Regions from separate parts of the Streptomyces sp. NPDC001904 genome, predicted to be linked through region 4. Evidence: riboswitches for the same ligand, from Rfam matches in the RefSeq annotation. Region 4 holds a riboswitch; each other region holds the start of a gene.
The links. Region 4 has a riboswitch for cobalamin ahead of ABT127_RS21085 (ABC transporter substrate-binding protein). Riboswitches for the same ligand answer to the same signal wherever they lie in the genome.
Positions count from the first base shown of each region.

Region 1 (3,721 bases), on a different contig from region 4:
GAGCCGCCGCCGTCTTCCCGCCCGGCACCGTGATCCCGGACGCGGCGCACGACCTGGTGGCGCGCCTCGCGGCGGACCTCGGGCACGACGACCAGTGAGCCGGTGACGGTGTGCCCATCGATCTCGATACGTACGTCAAGGGTGTCCTGGCCGGCAAGCGGGCGGTGGTCGCGCGGGCGATCACCCTCGTCGAGTCCACGCGCCCCCAGCACCGGCGCCTGGCGCAGGAGTTGCTGACGGAGCTGCTGCCGTACAGCGGCCGGGCCCGCCGGATCGGCGTCAGCGGGGTGCCGGGGGTCGGGAAGTCGACGTTCATCGACGCGTTCGGCTCCCTGCTCACCGGGCGCGGTCACCGGGTGGCCGTGCTCGCGGTCGATCCGTCGTCCAGCCGCACGGGCGGTTCCATCCTGGGCGACAAGACGCGGATGGAACGTCTCGCGGTCGATCCGGCCGCCTTCGTGCGTCCCTCCCCCACGGCCGGGACGCTCGGTGGTGTCGCCAAGGCGACGCGGGAGTCGATCGTCGTCATGGAGGCCGCCGGATACGACGTGGTCCTGGTGGAGACGGTCGGCGTGGGCCAGTCGGAGACTGCGGTCGCCAACATGGTCGACACGTTTCTGCTGCTGTCGCTGGCGCGGACCGGTGACCAGTTGCAGGGCATCAAGAAGGGTGTCCTCGAGCTCGCCGACGTCATCGCGGTGAACAAAGCGGACGGGCCGCATGAGCGCGACGCGCGCTCGGCGGCGCGGGAACTGTCGGGCGCGCTGCGCCTGATGCACGGCAAGGACGCGTTCTGGACGCCTCCGGTGCTGTCGTGCAGCGCCCGCGAGGAGAGCGGACTCGACGAGGTCTGGGAGCGGATCGAGCAGCATCGCACGCTCCTCGACTCGACGGGACGTCTCGCAGAGAGGCGCCGCACGCAGCAGGTCGACTGGACGTGGACGATGGTGCGCGACGAACTCCTCGGCCGGCTGCACGCCGATCCCGCGGTACGGGCGCTCACCCCCGGTCTGGAGCGGCGGGTCCGCGACGGTGACCTCACCGCGACGCTGGCCGCCGAGCAGATCCTGGACACCTTCCGGAAAGGGGAGGCGGAGGTCGGGGACTGACGCGGCCGGTCAACCGGTCAGGCAGCAGTCCCCGCACGTGCCGCCGCCCGGGGCACGGTAGAAGAGACAACAGCTGTTGCGGCGGAACGTCAGCCGGGGCCCGGTGATCCGCCCGGTGCCCCGCAGCCGGCCCGTCTCCAGGAGCTCGCGGGTCAGGCGGGTGAGCGGGCCGCGCAGGGCGGGCCGGGTGCGCAGCAGTTGCGCCGCCGAACCGACCAGCGCGGACGCCGAGTTCCCGGCCAGCAGGCCCGGCGCCACCTTGACGCTGAGGCCGGCCTCCACGTCGCGCAGCACGTCGTCGACCTCCGCGTGGACGGCTTCGACCGGCGACGGCAGCCGCTCCGCGAGCCGTCCCCGCGGTGCGGTCAGCCGCAGGTCCGTCCCGTCGCCGGACCACTCCACGGCACTCATCGTCGGCACGATCCCGTGCAGGAGCGCGCAGGCGAGGACCGGTGACCACAGCCGGGCCGCGAGTCCGAGATGCGCGACGGAGACGCCGACACGCAACTCGGCCGTCCCGAAACGGTCGTTGACCGCTCGGGCGCGGGCGGCGAACCCGTCGCGGAGACCACCGCCGTCGTCGGTGTCCCGGGTCGCGGGGGTGTCGAGGGCGAAGAATCCACCGAGCCGCGCGACGTCGCGCAGCGCCTCGGCGACCTGCTCCGGCCGGGCCTCGTCCGTCATGAGGTGGTGGCGGTGCGGCGCGGCGGTTCGATGAGGTAGAGGTCGAGGATGTCGGGCCGGGCCGCGACGCCCGGGCCTCCTGCCCGTACCCAGTCCGCTATGTCCTCGGTGGCGTCGGGGTCGTTGACGAGGCCGAGCCACACCGGGCGGGCGCCTGCCGCCCGCCCGGCCGTCGAGGGCTGTACGACGACGACGTTGGCCTGCTCGCAGACGTCGAGGCAGGCGGAGATCCGCACCGGGGCGATCTCGCGCAGCCGCGCGGTCTGGGCCGCGTGATCGGCGTTGACCTTGACGGTGCCGCAGCAGCAGTCGCGGCACACCACCACCCGGCACGGGACCGCCCGGCCCCCGGTCGCCACGGTCTCGTCGGCGAGCCGTTCAGGCATGCCGTGTCCTTCCTCTCGCCGGGGAGTTCCGCCCCGGGGTGCTTCGAGGAGGCGACAGCCTGAGTCTCCTGGCTCTCGGGTCCGCGCTCGTCCCGGCCTTCCCACCCGCGCGGGGCAGTGGCTCGTCGGGATCCGCTCGCCGATCACAGTGGCGGTACCGCACCGGATTCGCACCGGTTTCCTCGGGCGGCTGCCGCCCATGTCCTCGGCCATCATGCCATCCGTGCGGGCACCGCGACCGGCCCGCCCGGCTGCCTGGCAGGTTCACCGGGCAGAACGCGGCGGGACGTTCGGCGGCTAGGCGGAGTCGGTGCGCCACAGCTTGCCCGGATCGTCGCCCGCCTCGTCGAGGATGATCCGGGCGTCCCGTACGCCGAGATTGATGGCCTCGCTGGTGAACTCCGGTTCGAAGAAGAGGTAGCTGAGCAGTTCGCCCCGGCTCCGTCCCGGGCCCAGGAGCGCGGCGAGGAACATCAGGTCGGGGTTGGTCAGCCGGCGGATGCCCCGGAAGCAGGTGTCCAGGACGTATTCCGCCTTCTCGCCGAGCTGATCCCCCTGGCCGGGCGGCGGCCCGCCGAAGAGGTACTCGACGACGGTGTACGGGCGTCCGCGCGGGCTGATCCGTTCCGCCCCGGACTCGAGCAACTCGTCCACCTTGCCGAGCGTGCGCGTGTCCTCCACCATGCGATCGCCCATCAGGCCCGTGACGATCTGGGCGACGACGTCCTGGACGGACGGCGCGGCTTCGTTCCCGCAGTCCACGAGGCGGGGCAGGTCGCGCAGCGGGGTGGTGGCGACGATCACGACCCGGCGGGCGCCGAGCGAGATCGTCGGCTTGATGGGGGCGTTGAGGCGTACGCCTCCGTCCATGTACCAGCAGCCGGAGGGTCCGACCCTGACGGGCGGGAACGCCACGGGAATCGCCGCGGACGCCATCACGTGGTCCACGTCCAGGACGGTCCGGGTGTAGTCGACCGCCCGGTCGGTGTCGGAGTCCGGCAGCCGGGCCGCGGCGGGTCCCTCGGCGAAGATCTCCGTGCGGCCGCTGCCACAGGCCGTCGTGGCCACGGCCACGCCCTGGACCGCACCGCTCGCGGTGTTGGCGTGGAGCTGGTCCCAGTCCACCTTCGTCCGCAAGGTCGCCCGCAGGGGGCTCGTGTCGAGCAGGCCCGCCAGGGGGGAGCTGGACGGGTTCACCACGCGCGTCAGGCACTGCCGAAGGAGCATGGGCAAGGCTGTCAGCAGCAGCGGCCGGTACACCTGATCCTTCGTCACTCCCTGCCAGGCGGCGATGACTTCGTCGGCGGCCCGGCGGGCGGGCAGGTGTGCGCGCGAGGCGAAGAGCACCGCGTTGAGCGCACCGGCGCTGGTGCCGGTGAACATCGTCGGCCGCTGCCCCCACGCGTCGAGCTCCGGCAACAGGGTCGCCAGCATGCCGGCCTCGTACGCACCCCGCGCCCCGCCCCCTGCGAGCACGACGCCGATGTCACCGCCGGCCGAGGCCGGCGCGGCGGGTTCGTCCTCGGGCATCGTCCCTCCCTG
Region 1 covers NZ_JBEOYI010000024.1:117,148-120,868, forward strand. Annotated here, with positions in the region: gene scpA (methylmalonyl-CoA mutase) at 1-98, shown strand, start outside; gene meaB (methylmalonyl Co-A mutase-associated GTPase MeaB) at 111-1,109, shown strand; gene ABT127_RS30810 ((2Fe-2S)-binding protein) at 1,119-1,793, opposite strand; gene ABT127_RS30815 ((2Fe-2S) ferredoxin domain-containing protein) at 1,790-2,179, opposite strand; cobalamin riboswitch at 2,241-2,363, opposite strand; gene ABT127_RS30820 (patatin-like phospholipase family protein) at 2,477-3,709, opposite strand.
Region 1: it holds a riboswitch for cobalamin, as region 4 does, so the genes downstream of both, ABT127_RS30815 ((2Fe-2S) ferredoxin domain-containing protein) here and ABT127_RS21085 (ABC transporter substrate-binding protein) in region 4, are expected to answer to the same signal.

Region 2 (3,721 bases), on a different contig from region 4:
TCAGGTAGCCGGCGACGAGGGCCGCGGCGGTGGCGAGACCGGCGAGCACCGGCGCGAACCGGCGCCGGTCGCGGTGGAACAGGGGCAGTCGGCGCAGGTGCGGTCCGGGCGGCTCGGCCGGGCGCAGCGTGCGTACGGTGATGCTGTCGGCGCGGGCCGCGAGCGCGTCGTGCAGCCGTCGCTCCAGCGGGCGCTCCGGGCTGCCGGCCGGTTCGGTCCGTGGTGTTCGCGGTGTCATATCCGGCCCTCCAGGATCTTTTCGAGTGCGTCGAGCGCGCGGCTGGCGTTCGATTTCACCGCGCCCCTACTGATGCCGAGGGTGGCGGCTATCTCAGCCTCGCTGAGGTCCGCCCAGTAGCGCAGGACGAGGACTTCGCGACGGCGCGGTGTCAGCCGGGCGAGCGCGGCGAGCACTTCGCGGTGCGCCTCGTCGAGGACGACGGAGTCCTCGGCGGACGGGGTCTCTCCGGCCGGTGGCGGTGTCCACGCGCGGGCGGTGCGGCGGCGGCGCAGGACCGACCGGGCGGTGTTGACGACCGAGGTCCGCAGATAGCCGAGGGCGTTGTCGACCTCCGTGATCCGCTCCCCGTGGCGTCGGTAGAGGGCGGTGAACGCGTCCTGGACGACGTCCTCCGCGGTGGCCGGGTCGTCCACGAGCAGCACCGCGAGCCGGACCATGCGCAGCCGGTGCGCGTGGTACAGCTCGCTGACCGTGGGTGGCCGGTCCGGCCGGGGGTAGGGGTGCGTGCCGCCGTACCCGGAGGGGTGGCGCGGTGTGTCCTGGCCGGGTGCCGCCTCGAGCGTGGACCGGTCGCGGCGCAGCAGCCCGCGCAGCGACGCCCGCCATCCGGGGCGGGTCCGGCCGTACGACGGCGTGAACGGCCGCGGCCGCGGGGCGAGCTGAGTGGCTGCGGGGCTGTGCACGGGGTTCCTCGGGCGGTGTCAGCGGTGCGAGCGGCGGCGTACGGCGAAGAGGGCTCCCGCCCCACCGGCGACCAGGACGACGGCCCCGGCGCCCATGACGGTGGTGCTGGTGTTCGACGAACCAGTATGGGCCAGCTCGTCCTTGGAGGGGACGGGCGAGGGCGCCACGGTGCCGTCGGCGGACGGCGCTGCGGACGGCTCAGCGGACGGCTCAGCGGACGGTACGGCGGACGGCTCTGCGGACGGCGGAACCGTCGTGGCCGGTGTCGGAGCGCTGGTGGCGGGCACCGGGCTGGCGACGCTCGTGGGGCTGGCCGACGGGTGTGCCGGTGCGGCCTGGGCGGCGGGGATCGCGGCGAGGGCGGCCAGCAGGCCGGTGGCGACGACGGCGCCGCGGACGGGGACGAGGTGGTTCACGGTCGTACTCCAGGGTCGGGGTGAAGGACACCGGTCGGCGCCCTTCACCCCCACACGACGCGCGACCCCGCGCCGGGTTGCCGTGGTCGCACGGATTTCTTCGCCGGGTTCCACGGGCGTTCCGCACGACGGCCGCCGCGACGCCGTGCACGGCTGTGTGTTCTCTCCCCGCGCTGCGCGGCCGGTCCCCCTGGCGACCCGGGTCCGGTGGCCCGTAGGGTGAGTCCCGCAGCTGGTTCGCCCCGTCCGCCAGGCGGGATGCGTCGCAAGAGGGAACCCGGTGGGAATCCGGGACTGCCCCGCAGCGGTGAGTGGGAACGACCGCCGTCATACGCACTGGGCCTCGGCAAAGAGGCTTGGGAAGCGACGGCCAGTAGGTGTCCGTCCGGTCCGGACGGACGTGCTCACGAGTCCGAAGACCTGCCACCTGCCCGTGTGCGTACGACGCGTGCGCGGACATCCCGGTGACCTCGTGGGCGGGTCGGCGTACATATCCGGCGGACGACCGCGCCTTCACCGCGTGACGTCGAACCGCCGTGTGTGTCACTCCTTCGTGCCGTACGGGTCCCCGGGATCCCAGGGATACGTCTCTCGAAGGAGAACTCCGTGACCACCAGGACCCCAGCCGCGGCAGCACGGGCCACCGTGTACGGCTACCCCCGTCAGGGCCGCGACCGCGAGCTCAAGAAGGCCGTCGAGGGCTACTGGAAGGGCCGCGTCACCGCCGACGCCCTCCGGGCCACCGCCGCCGAGCTGCGCCGGGCCAACTGGCGGGAACTCGCCGCCGCCGGGATCACCGAAGTCCCGACCGGCGACTTCTCGTACTACGACCACGTCCTCGACACCACCGTCATGGTCGGCGCCGTCCCCGAGCGCCACCGCGCCGCGGTGGAAGCCGACGCCCTGGACGGCTGTTTCGCGATGGCGCGCGGCACCCAGGACGTGGCGCCGCTGGAGATGACCAAGTGGTTCGACACCAACTACCACTATCTGGTACCCGAGTTGGGACCGGACACGGTCTTCACCGCCGACTCCGCCAAGCAGGTCGCCGAGTTCGAGGAGGCCGTGGCCCTCGGGCTGACCGCCCGTCCGGTCCTGGTCGGCCCGGTCACCTATCTCCTGCTCGCCAAGCCCGCGCCCGGCGTCGCCGCCGGCTTCGATCCGCTCACCCTCCTCGACCGGCTGCTGCCCGTGTACGCGGCAGTCCTCGCCGACCTGCGCGCCGCCGGCGCCGCATGGGTGCAGCTCGACGAGCCTGCCCTGGTCCAGGACCGCACCCCGGCCGAGCTGAACGCCGCCGCCCGCGCCTACCGCGACCTCGGCGCTCGCACCGACCGGCCCAAGCTCCTCGTCGCCTCCTACTTCGACCGGCTCGGTGACGCCCTGCCGGTTCTCGCCAAGGCCCCCGTCGACGGCCTCGCCCTCGACTTCACCGGCGCCGCGGCCGCCAACCTCGACGCGCTCGCCGCCGCCGGCGGACTGCCCGGCAAGCGGCTGGTCGCGGGCGTCGTCGACGGCCGCAACATCTGGGTCGACGACCTGGAGAAGTCCCTCGCCACGCTCGGCACTCTGCTGGGCCTCGCCGAGCGAGTCGACGTCGCCGCCTCCTGCTCGCTGTTGCACGTCCCGCTGGACGCCGCCCTGGAGCGCGACATCGACCCGCAGATCCTGCGCTGGCTCGCCTTCGCCCGCCAGAAGACCGCCGAGATCGCCACGCTCGCCAAGGGCCTCGCCCACGGCACCGACACGATCACCGCCGAACTCGCCGTCAACCGCGCGGCGCTCTCCTCCCGCGCCACCTCGCCCATCACCCGCGACCCGGCGGTGCGGGCCCGCGCGGCCGCGGTCACCGACGCCGATGCCCGGCGCTCGCAGCCGTACTCCGCGCGGGCCGCTGCCCAGCGCGCCCACCTGGGCCTGCCGCTGCTGCCGACGACCACGATCGGCTCGTTCCCGCAGACGTCCGAACTGCGCACCGCGCGCGCCGACTTGAGGGCCGGTCGGATCGGCACCGCGGGCTACGAGGAGCGCGTCAGGACCGAGATCCGGGACGTCATCTCCTTCCAGGAGAAGACCGGGATCGACGTCCTGGTGCACGGCGAACCCGAACGCAACGACATGGTCCAGTACTTCGCCGAACAGCTCACCGGCTACCTCGCGACCCAGCACGGCTGGGTCCAGTCCTACGGCACCCGCTACGTCCGCCCGCCGGTCCTGGCCGGTGACATCTCCCGTCCCGAACCGATGACGGTGCGCTGGACGGCGTACGCGCAGTCGCTGTCGGACCGCCCGGTCAAGGGCATGCTGACCGGCCCCGTCACCATGCTCGCCTGGTCCTTCGTCCGCGACGACCAGCCGCTCGGCGACACCGCCCGCCAGG
Region 2 covers NZ_JBEOYI010000005.1:368,163-371,883, forward strand. Annotated here, with positions in the region: gene ABT127_RS11000 (hypothetical protein) at 1-238, opposite strand, end outside; gene ABT127_RS11005 (RNA polymerase sigma factor) at 235-924, opposite strand; gene ABT127_RS11010 (LAETG motif-containing sortase-dependent surface protein) at 943-1,341, opposite strand; cobalamin riboswitch at 1,558-1,783, shown strand; gene metE (5-methyltetrahydropteroyltriglutamate--homocysteine S-methyltransferase) at 1,948-3,721, shown strand, end outside.
Region 2: it holds a riboswitch for cobalamin, as region 4 does, so the genes downstream of both, metE (5-methyltetrahydropteroyltriglutamate--homocysteine S-methyltransferase) here and ABT127_RS21085 (ABC transporter substrate-binding protein) in region 4, are expected to answer to the same signal.

Region 3 (3,721 bases), on a different contig from region 4:
CCGCTGCGCTCGGCGAGGTCCGCCGACGCCTCGTACGCGGCGAGCATGATCCGCTCCTGGAGCCGCGTGGACAGCGCCTTGGCCTCGGGGGAGTCGAACGGCAGGCGCAGCTTGAAGAAGACGTCCTGCAGACCCATCGCGCCCAGACCCACCGGGCGCCAGCGGGCGTTGGAGCGGCCGGCCTGCTCGGTCGGGTAGAAGTTGATGTCGACGACGCGGTCGAGGAAGGTGACGGCCGTGCGGACGGTCTCGTCCAGGCGCTCCCAGTCGATGTCGCCCCCGACCACGAACGCACCGAGGTTCACCGAGCCGAGGTTGCAGACCGCGGTCTCCCCGTCGTCCGTCACCTCCAGGATCTCGGTGCACAGGTTCGAGGAGTGGACCGTGTGGCCGGGCTCCGCGGTCTGGTTGGCGGTGCGGTTGGCGGCGTCCTTGAACGTCATCCAGCCGTTGCCGGTCTGCGCGAGGGTGCGCATCATGCGGCCGTACAGGTCGCGGGCCGGGATGGTCTTGAGCGCCTTCCCCTCGGCCTCGGCCTTCCGGTACGCGGCGTCGAACTCGTCGCCCCACAGGTCGACCAGCTCGGGCACGTCGGCCGGCGAGAACAGCGACCACGGCCGGTCCGCGTCCACCCGGCGCATGAACTCGTCCGGGATCCAGTGCGCCAGGTTCAGGTTGTGGGTGCGCCGCGCGTCCTCGCCGGTGTTGTCGCGCAGCTCCAGGAACTCCTCGATGTCGGAGTGCCAGGTCTCCAGGTAGACGGCGGCCGCGCCCTTGCGGCGCCCGCCCTGGTTCACGGCGGCGACCGACGCGTCGAGGGTCTTCAGGAACGGCACGATGCCGTTGGAGTGGCCGTTCGTGCCGCGGATCAGCGAGCCGCGCGAGCGGATGCGGGAGTACGACAGCCCGATGCCGCCGGCGTGCTTGGAGAGCCGGGCCACCTGGTGGTAGCGGTCGTAGATCGAGTCCAGCTCGTCCAGCGGCGAGTCGAGGAGGTAGCAGCTCGACATCTGCGGGTGCCGGGTGCCGGAGTTGAAGAGCGTGGGGGAGGAGGGGAGGTAGTCGAGCCGGCTCATCAGGCGGTACAGCGCGGCGACCTCTTCGAGCGCGCGCGCCGAGTCGTCCTCGGCGAGACCGGCCGCGACCCGCAGCATGAAGTGCTGGGGCGTCTCGATCACCTTGCGGGTGATCGGGTGCCGCAGGAGGTAGCGGCTGAAGACGGTGCGCAGGCCGAAGTAGCCGAAGCGGTCGTCGGCCGCCCGGTCCACCAGCGCGTCGAGGCGTGCGGCATGGACGCGGACGAACTCGGCGGTGCGGTCCGCGATCAGGCCCTCACGGTGGCCGACGGCGATCGATCCGGTGAACGACGTGACGCCCTGCGAGGCGGCCTCGGCGGCGATGGAGAGCGTCAGCAGCCGCGCGGCGAGCCGGGAGTAGACGGGGTCCTCGGAGATCAGCCCGGCCGCGCCCTCGGTGGCGAGTTCGCGCAGCTCGGCCTCGTCGGCCCGCGCGCTGCGGCCCCGCAGCGCGGCGGCCGCGACCCGGCCGGGATCGGCGGCGGGCAGATCGGCGGTCAGCTCGGTCAGGGTGCGCAGCAACGCGGTACCGGGGGCATCCGCCTCGGCCACGACTGAGGCAGGATCAGCGGGCGCGATGGTCACGGTGGGGCTCTCCCTCGCTCGGCTCGGGGCCCGCGGGGAGACAGTGGCAGGGGCCCGCGCACGGCAGGGCCCGCGTCACCGGCCCATTCCACGAGGCCCGGACGTCGTCGACACCCGGGCCGGGTGGCTCGGGTGTGCCGTCGGCAGGTCTTCGGACTCACGTGGGCGCCTGTACGAGGCTTACGTTCACCGTTGCGGGACAGTTCCGGATTTGCACCGGATTCCCCTGCGCTGACAGCGAGAGCGAGCATACATGTTGTGCCGGGTGTTCGCCGCACCCCCACATCTTGTGTCGGCTAAGGTCTCGCAGTGGGGACGATCAGGGGGAGAGTGGTGCCATGCGCGGGTGGTGGACGGCGGCCGTGGTGCCGGTCCTGGCGGGGCTTCTGGCCGGGTGCGGCGCTGATCGGCAGCAGCGGCCGGAGGGGGCCGAGGCGAAGCGGCCCGCGTCGAGCAGGACCGCGTCCGCCACGCCGACGCGCCCGGAGCCGGCCCGTCCGGAAGTGGTCCTCCCGACCGGCCCGGCGACCGCGCCCGGGCTGGATGCCGCCGCGCCCGGGGCGCGCACCTTCAGCGCCGAGCGGCTGCGGGCCGCGCTGCTGCCCGCGAGCGACTTCGGGCGGGGCCTGGAGCTCGACGAGGTGCTCGCGATGCCGTTCGAGTCCACCCACGAGCAGCGGCGCGGCCGGTGGTCGTACTGCCTCGACAGCACGGCGGACCCGGCGTGGCTCGGCCCGGCCGCCTACCGCGGCACGACGGCCTCCGCCCACGCCTCCTGGGTCGACCGGACGCACGCGCCGCCGCGCGGGCACATCGTGGTCACCGAGCTCCTCGTGTCACTGCGGCCCGCGGCCGCCCGTGAACTGCACCGGGTCGAGCAGGACATCCTGCGCCACTGCCGGGAGTTCGGCTCCGACATGGAGGCGGGCACGGCCACCGAGCGCTACCGCGCGGAGCCGCTGAAGGGCCTCGGCGACGAGGCGTACCTGGAGGTCCAGGACATCGTCTACGAGGGCGACACCAGGACCACGTACACCGCCCACGTCCGGGTCGGCGGCGTCCTCGTCCAGGTCATCAGCGGCGAGGGCACGGACCGCGACGCGACCGTGCGCTGGGCCGCGCGGCTCGCGCGGGAGGTGGGCAGCGGGCTGTACGGGGTGGGGCCGTGACGCTCAGGCGGCGGTCGGCTGCTTGAGGAGGGTGTTCACGAAGTCCTCGGTGAAGTTGCGCGGGCCGGTGCCGAGGGCGACCCGGCCGCGCCGCGCGGTGCGGGCCGCGACCAGCGGGGACTCCTGGTAGTAGGCGCGGGGGTAGTCCGCGTCGTAGGGGATGAACACGGTCTTGCCGCGGGTGAGTTCGGAGCCGCACTCCACCACGACCGTGCCCTCGGCGGCGGTCACGAACGACTCGTCGGCGCACACGCCCACGGCCAGCGGGTCGTGCAGCGGGGAGCCGCCGGTCTCCCGGTAGGCGCCGAGGTAGAAGTCCATCAGGCGGGCGGTGAGCGCCATGCCCTCGCCCGCCGCCCGCAGGGTCTCCAGGTCGTCGGTGGTGAACCGCCAGCCGTGCGTCGCGTCGAGGCCGACCATCGTGTAGGCGATGCCGGAGGAGACGACGAGGTCCACGGCGTCCGGGTCGGCCCAGGCGTTGAACTCGGCGACCGGGGTGATGTTCCCGGGCACGTCGGCGGCGCCGCCCATGAAGACGAGCTTCTTCACGCGCCGCGCGAAGCCGGGGTCCTCGGTGAGCGCGAGGGCCACGTTGGTGAGCGGTCCCGTGGCGCAGACGGTGAGCTCACCCTCGTACTCCCGCGAGAGCCGCAGCAGCGCCTGCGCGGAGGACTCGGCCTGCTCGGGCGCGGTGGAGTCGGGCAGCGTCTCGGCGCCGAGCCCGGAGGCGCCGTGGAACTCCCCGGCCGCCGAGTAGGGCAGCCGGGTGAGCGGGCGGCCCGCGCCGCGGTGCACGGACACGTCGCCGTCGATGCCGAAGGCGCGGGCGAGGGCGCGGCCGTTGCGGAAGGTCTGCTCGGCGGGGACGTTGCCGCCGACCGTCGTGTACGC
Region 3 covers NZ_JBEOYI010000011.1:176,080-179,800, reverse strand. Annotated here, with positions in the region: gene ABT127_RS20185 (ribonucleoside-diphosphate reductase subunit alpha) at 1-1,661, opposite strand, end outside; cobalamin riboswitch at 1,787-1,924, opposite strand; gene ABT127_RS20180 (hypothetical protein) at 2,000-2,830, shown strand; gene ABT127_RS20175 (nucleoside hydrolase) at 2,834-3,721, opposite strand, start outside.
Region 3: it holds a riboswitch for cobalamin, as region 4 does, so the genes downstream of both, ABT127_RS20185 (ribonucleoside-diphosphate reductase subunit alpha) here and ABT127_RS21085 (ABC transporter substrate-binding protein) in region 4, are expected to answer to the same signal.

Region 4 (3,721 bases):
GCCGAACGCGACAACGGCCAGGGCCAACAGGGCCAGCGGCATGGTGCGGGGGAACCTTTCGAAGACGTGCGGGGTGTGACGGGCGGGTTTTTCCAGAACGTTCAAGGATATTCACGTATATCCAGGGGCAAAATCTGCACCCCTGGAACGCATGTGACCTGCAGTGCAGCCGTCCGGTCCGGCCACGCATTCCGGGTTCGGAGGGCCGCTTCGGTGATGTGTGTCACGACACCGGGGAGGCATCCGGCCACGCCGTGTCGTCGACGGTCGGGAACGGCTCGTCCACCGCGGCCCTCGGCCAGCGGCCAAGACCGTCGCCCATGTCCCCCGGCCGCCCGGCATGACGTAGCCTCGCGGGACCAACTGATCTTCACGGTCGGCGTGTTGGCCGTGCGAAGGCGAGGGCGGGGGCATCGGATACATGCCGGAGCGACGCACGGTGCGGGTGGCGGGGATCAGGCTGTCCTACGAGGTGTCGGGACCGCCGGACGCCGTGCCGCTCCTGCTGCTGCACGGGCTGGGCGAGGGCGCCGCCGACTGGGCACCGGTGGCACCGGCGTTCGCCCGCGACCACCGGGTGCACGCCCTGGACCTGCGCGGGCACGGGCACAGTGACCGGCCGGGACGGTACTCCCTGGAGCTGATGCGGGACGACGTGACCGCGTTCCTGGACGCTCTGGGCATCGACCGGACGCGGATCGTCGCGCACTCCATGGGCGGCGTGGTCGCCCATCTGCTGGCGGCGGCCGAGCCGGAGCGGGTGACGCGGCTGGTGCTCGAGGACGTTCCGCTGCCCCGCCCGCGGACACCTCCGCCGCTGGTGCGCCCGGACGGAGAGCTGTCCTTCGACTGGGAGATGCTGGTGCAGGTCCGGCCGCAGCTCGACACCCCGCCCGCGCACTGGCTGGAGCAGCTGGGTGCGATCACCGCCGAGACGCTGGTGGTGGCGGGCGGGCCTCTCAGCCATGTGCCGCAGGACGGTGTCGCGGAGCTGGCGCGGCGGATTCCCGGCGGGCGGCTGCTGACCCTCCCGGTCGGGCACCTGGTCCACCGGGAGGCGCCGGAGGAGTTCGCGGCGGAGGTCTCCGCGTTCCTCGGCGCCTGATCGGTGCGGAGCGGCCGGACCAGGGCGATGCCCGAAAACCCCGGCACCAGGGCTCCCACCGGGCCCGTGGTACTTTCGCCGGGCCAGTCGTACCTTTGCACGGTCTGTCCGTGCACGGGTCAGGGAATCCGGTGGAAAGCCGGAACTGACGCGCAGCGGTGAGGGTGACGGGCGGAGCCACAGCCACTGGTCCGGTGACACGGTCTGGGAAGGCGCTTCGCGCGGACGACCCCGAGTCCGAAGACCTGCTGGCGGCCTCCGGGGGCGTTCCGCGGCCGGGGGTGGACCGTAGGCCGGCTCCGCGTATGAGCCCTGGACGCAGAGGATTCCCTGTGCTGCCCGCTCGTTTCACCCGTCATGTCCGCCGCGGCGCACCGCTGTTGGCCGGCGCCCTGTTCCTGGCCGGGTGCGGAGGACCGGCCGACGTCACCGGCGACGAGAGGTCGGCGCGCGGCGTCACGGTCGACAACTGCGGCACGAAGGTGCGCGTCGACGGCGCCCCGCGGCGTGCCGTCGCCCTCGACCAGGGCGCGGCGGAGATCATGCTGTCGCTCGGTCTCGCCGACCGGATGGTGGGCACCGGCACCTGGACGGACCCGGTGCTCAAGGGACTTGAGAAGGCGAACGCGAAGGTGCCCCGGCTCGCCGACCGCTACCCCTCCTTCGAGAAGGTCCTCGCCACCGAACCCGACTTCGCGGCCGCCTCGTTCAATTACACCCTCAGCAAGGGCGGCGTCGCGTCACGCGGGAAGTTCGCCGAACTCGGCGTCCCCACCTACCTCTCCCCGAGCGACTGCGCGGGCAAGGACAACAGCGGTGACGGCGACGGCGAGCGGACCGAGGCGCTCACCCTCGACACCGTCTACGGCGAGATACGCGACCTGGCGCGGATCTTCGACGTGGCGGAGCGCGGCGAGAAGCTCATCGCCTCGCTCAAGGCCCGCGTCGACAAGGCCGCTTCGGCGGCCGACGCCCCGGACGTCAGCGTGCTGTACTGGTTCGCCAACTCCGACTCGCCCTACATGGCGGGCTGTTGCGGCGCCCCGGGTGTCATCACCGAGGAGCTGGGGTTGCGCAACGTCTTCGACGACACCCACGAGGAGTGGCCGCAGATCGGCTGGGAGACCGTCGCGGACCGCGATCCGGACGTCCTCGTCATCGGTGACCTGACGCGCCGCTCTCAGTCGGCCGAGTCGGCGGCGCAGAAGATCAGGTTCCTGGAGTCCGACCCCGTCACGAAGAACATGACGGCGGTGCGCGAGAAGCGGTACGTGCGCTTGAGCGGACAGGACATGAACCCGACGATCCGCACCGTGGACGGAGTGGAGAAGGTGGCCGCCGCGCTCGGCGACTTCGGTATCGCCCGGTGAGTGCGACGACGCTGCGGTCCGCTCTGTACTGGGCGGCCGGCGTGTTCGCGCTCTGCGCGTCAGTCGCCGCGGCGATCACCTTCGGACCGGCGCAGATCCGTGTCGGCGACGTGTGGTCGGCGGTGGGCGCGCGGCTCGGCTGGGGCAGTTCGGACCTGTCGCCGATCCGCGACGGCATCGTCTGGAACCTGCGGCTGCCGCGGGCCCTGCTCGCGGCCGTCTGCGGGGCCGGGCTCGCCGTGTGCGGCACCGTGCTGCAGGCGCTGCTGCGCAATCCGCTCGCCGATCCGTTCGTGCTCGGGGTGTCCTCGGGGGCGTCGACGGGCGCGGTGCTCGTCGTGGTCCTCGGGGTGGGCGGCGGCGCGCTGTCGGTGTCCGGCGGGGCGTTCATCGGCGCGGTCGTCTCGTTCGCGCTGGTGCTGCTGCTCAGCCACACCCTGGGCGGCACGACGGACCGGGTGGTGCTCAGCGGGGTGGCGGCGATGCAGCTGTTCTCCGCGCTGACCTCGGTCGTGGTGCTGACGGCCGCCGACGCGGAGACGACGCGCGGCGTGCTCTTCTGGCTGCTCGGCTCGCTCGGCGGCGTCGGCTGGACCGAGGTGTGGCTGTGTCTCGCGGTCCTCGTGGTCGCACTGGTCGTGTGTCTCGGGTACGGGCGCACGCTCGACGCGTTCGCCTTCGGCCCGGAGGCGGCCGCCGCGCTGGGAGTCCGGGTGGCCCGCACCCGGCTGATCCTGCTGTGCGTGACGGCCCTGCTGACCGCGGTCCTGGTCAGCGCGGCGGGCGCGATCGGCTTCGTCGGTCTGGTGCTGCCGCACGCGGCGCGCGCCCTCGTCGGCCCCGGGCACACCCGGCTGCTGCCGGTGACGGCGCTCGCCGGCGCGGTCTTCCTGGTCTGGGTGGACACGGCGGCGCGTACGGTCCTGGCACCTCAGGAGGTTCCGGTGGGAGTGGTGACGTCCTTGATCGGTGTGCCCGCGTTCGTGCTGGTGCTGTACCGGCGCAGGGCCGTCCGGTGACGTCCGGGCTGCGCGCGGAGCGCGTGTCGCGGTCGGCGGGCGGCGCGCTGATCCTCGACGGGGTGGAGCTCGCCCCGCGCCCCGGCACCGTGACGGGCCTGCTCGGCCCGAACGGTTCGGGGAAATCCACCCTGCTGCGGGTGCTCGCCGGGGTGCTCGCCCCGGACTCCGGTGTCGTCACCCTCGACGGCGCGCCGCTGGCGGACGTCCCGCGCCGCACGGTCGCG
Region 4 covers NZ_JBEOYI010000012.1:154,579-158,299, reverse strand. Annotated here, with positions in the region: gene ABT127_RS21095 (MFS transporter) at 1-42, opposite strand, end outside; gene ABT127_RS21090 (alpha/beta fold hydrolase) at 422-1,105, shown strand; cobalamin riboswitch at 1,188-1,358, shown strand; gene ABT127_RS21085 (ABC transporter substrate-binding protein) at 1,411-2,475, shown strand; gene ABT127_RS21080 (FecCD family ABC transporter permease) at 2,472-3,494, shown strand; gene ABT127_RS21075 (ABC transporter ATP-binding protein) at 3,491-3,721, shown strand, end outside.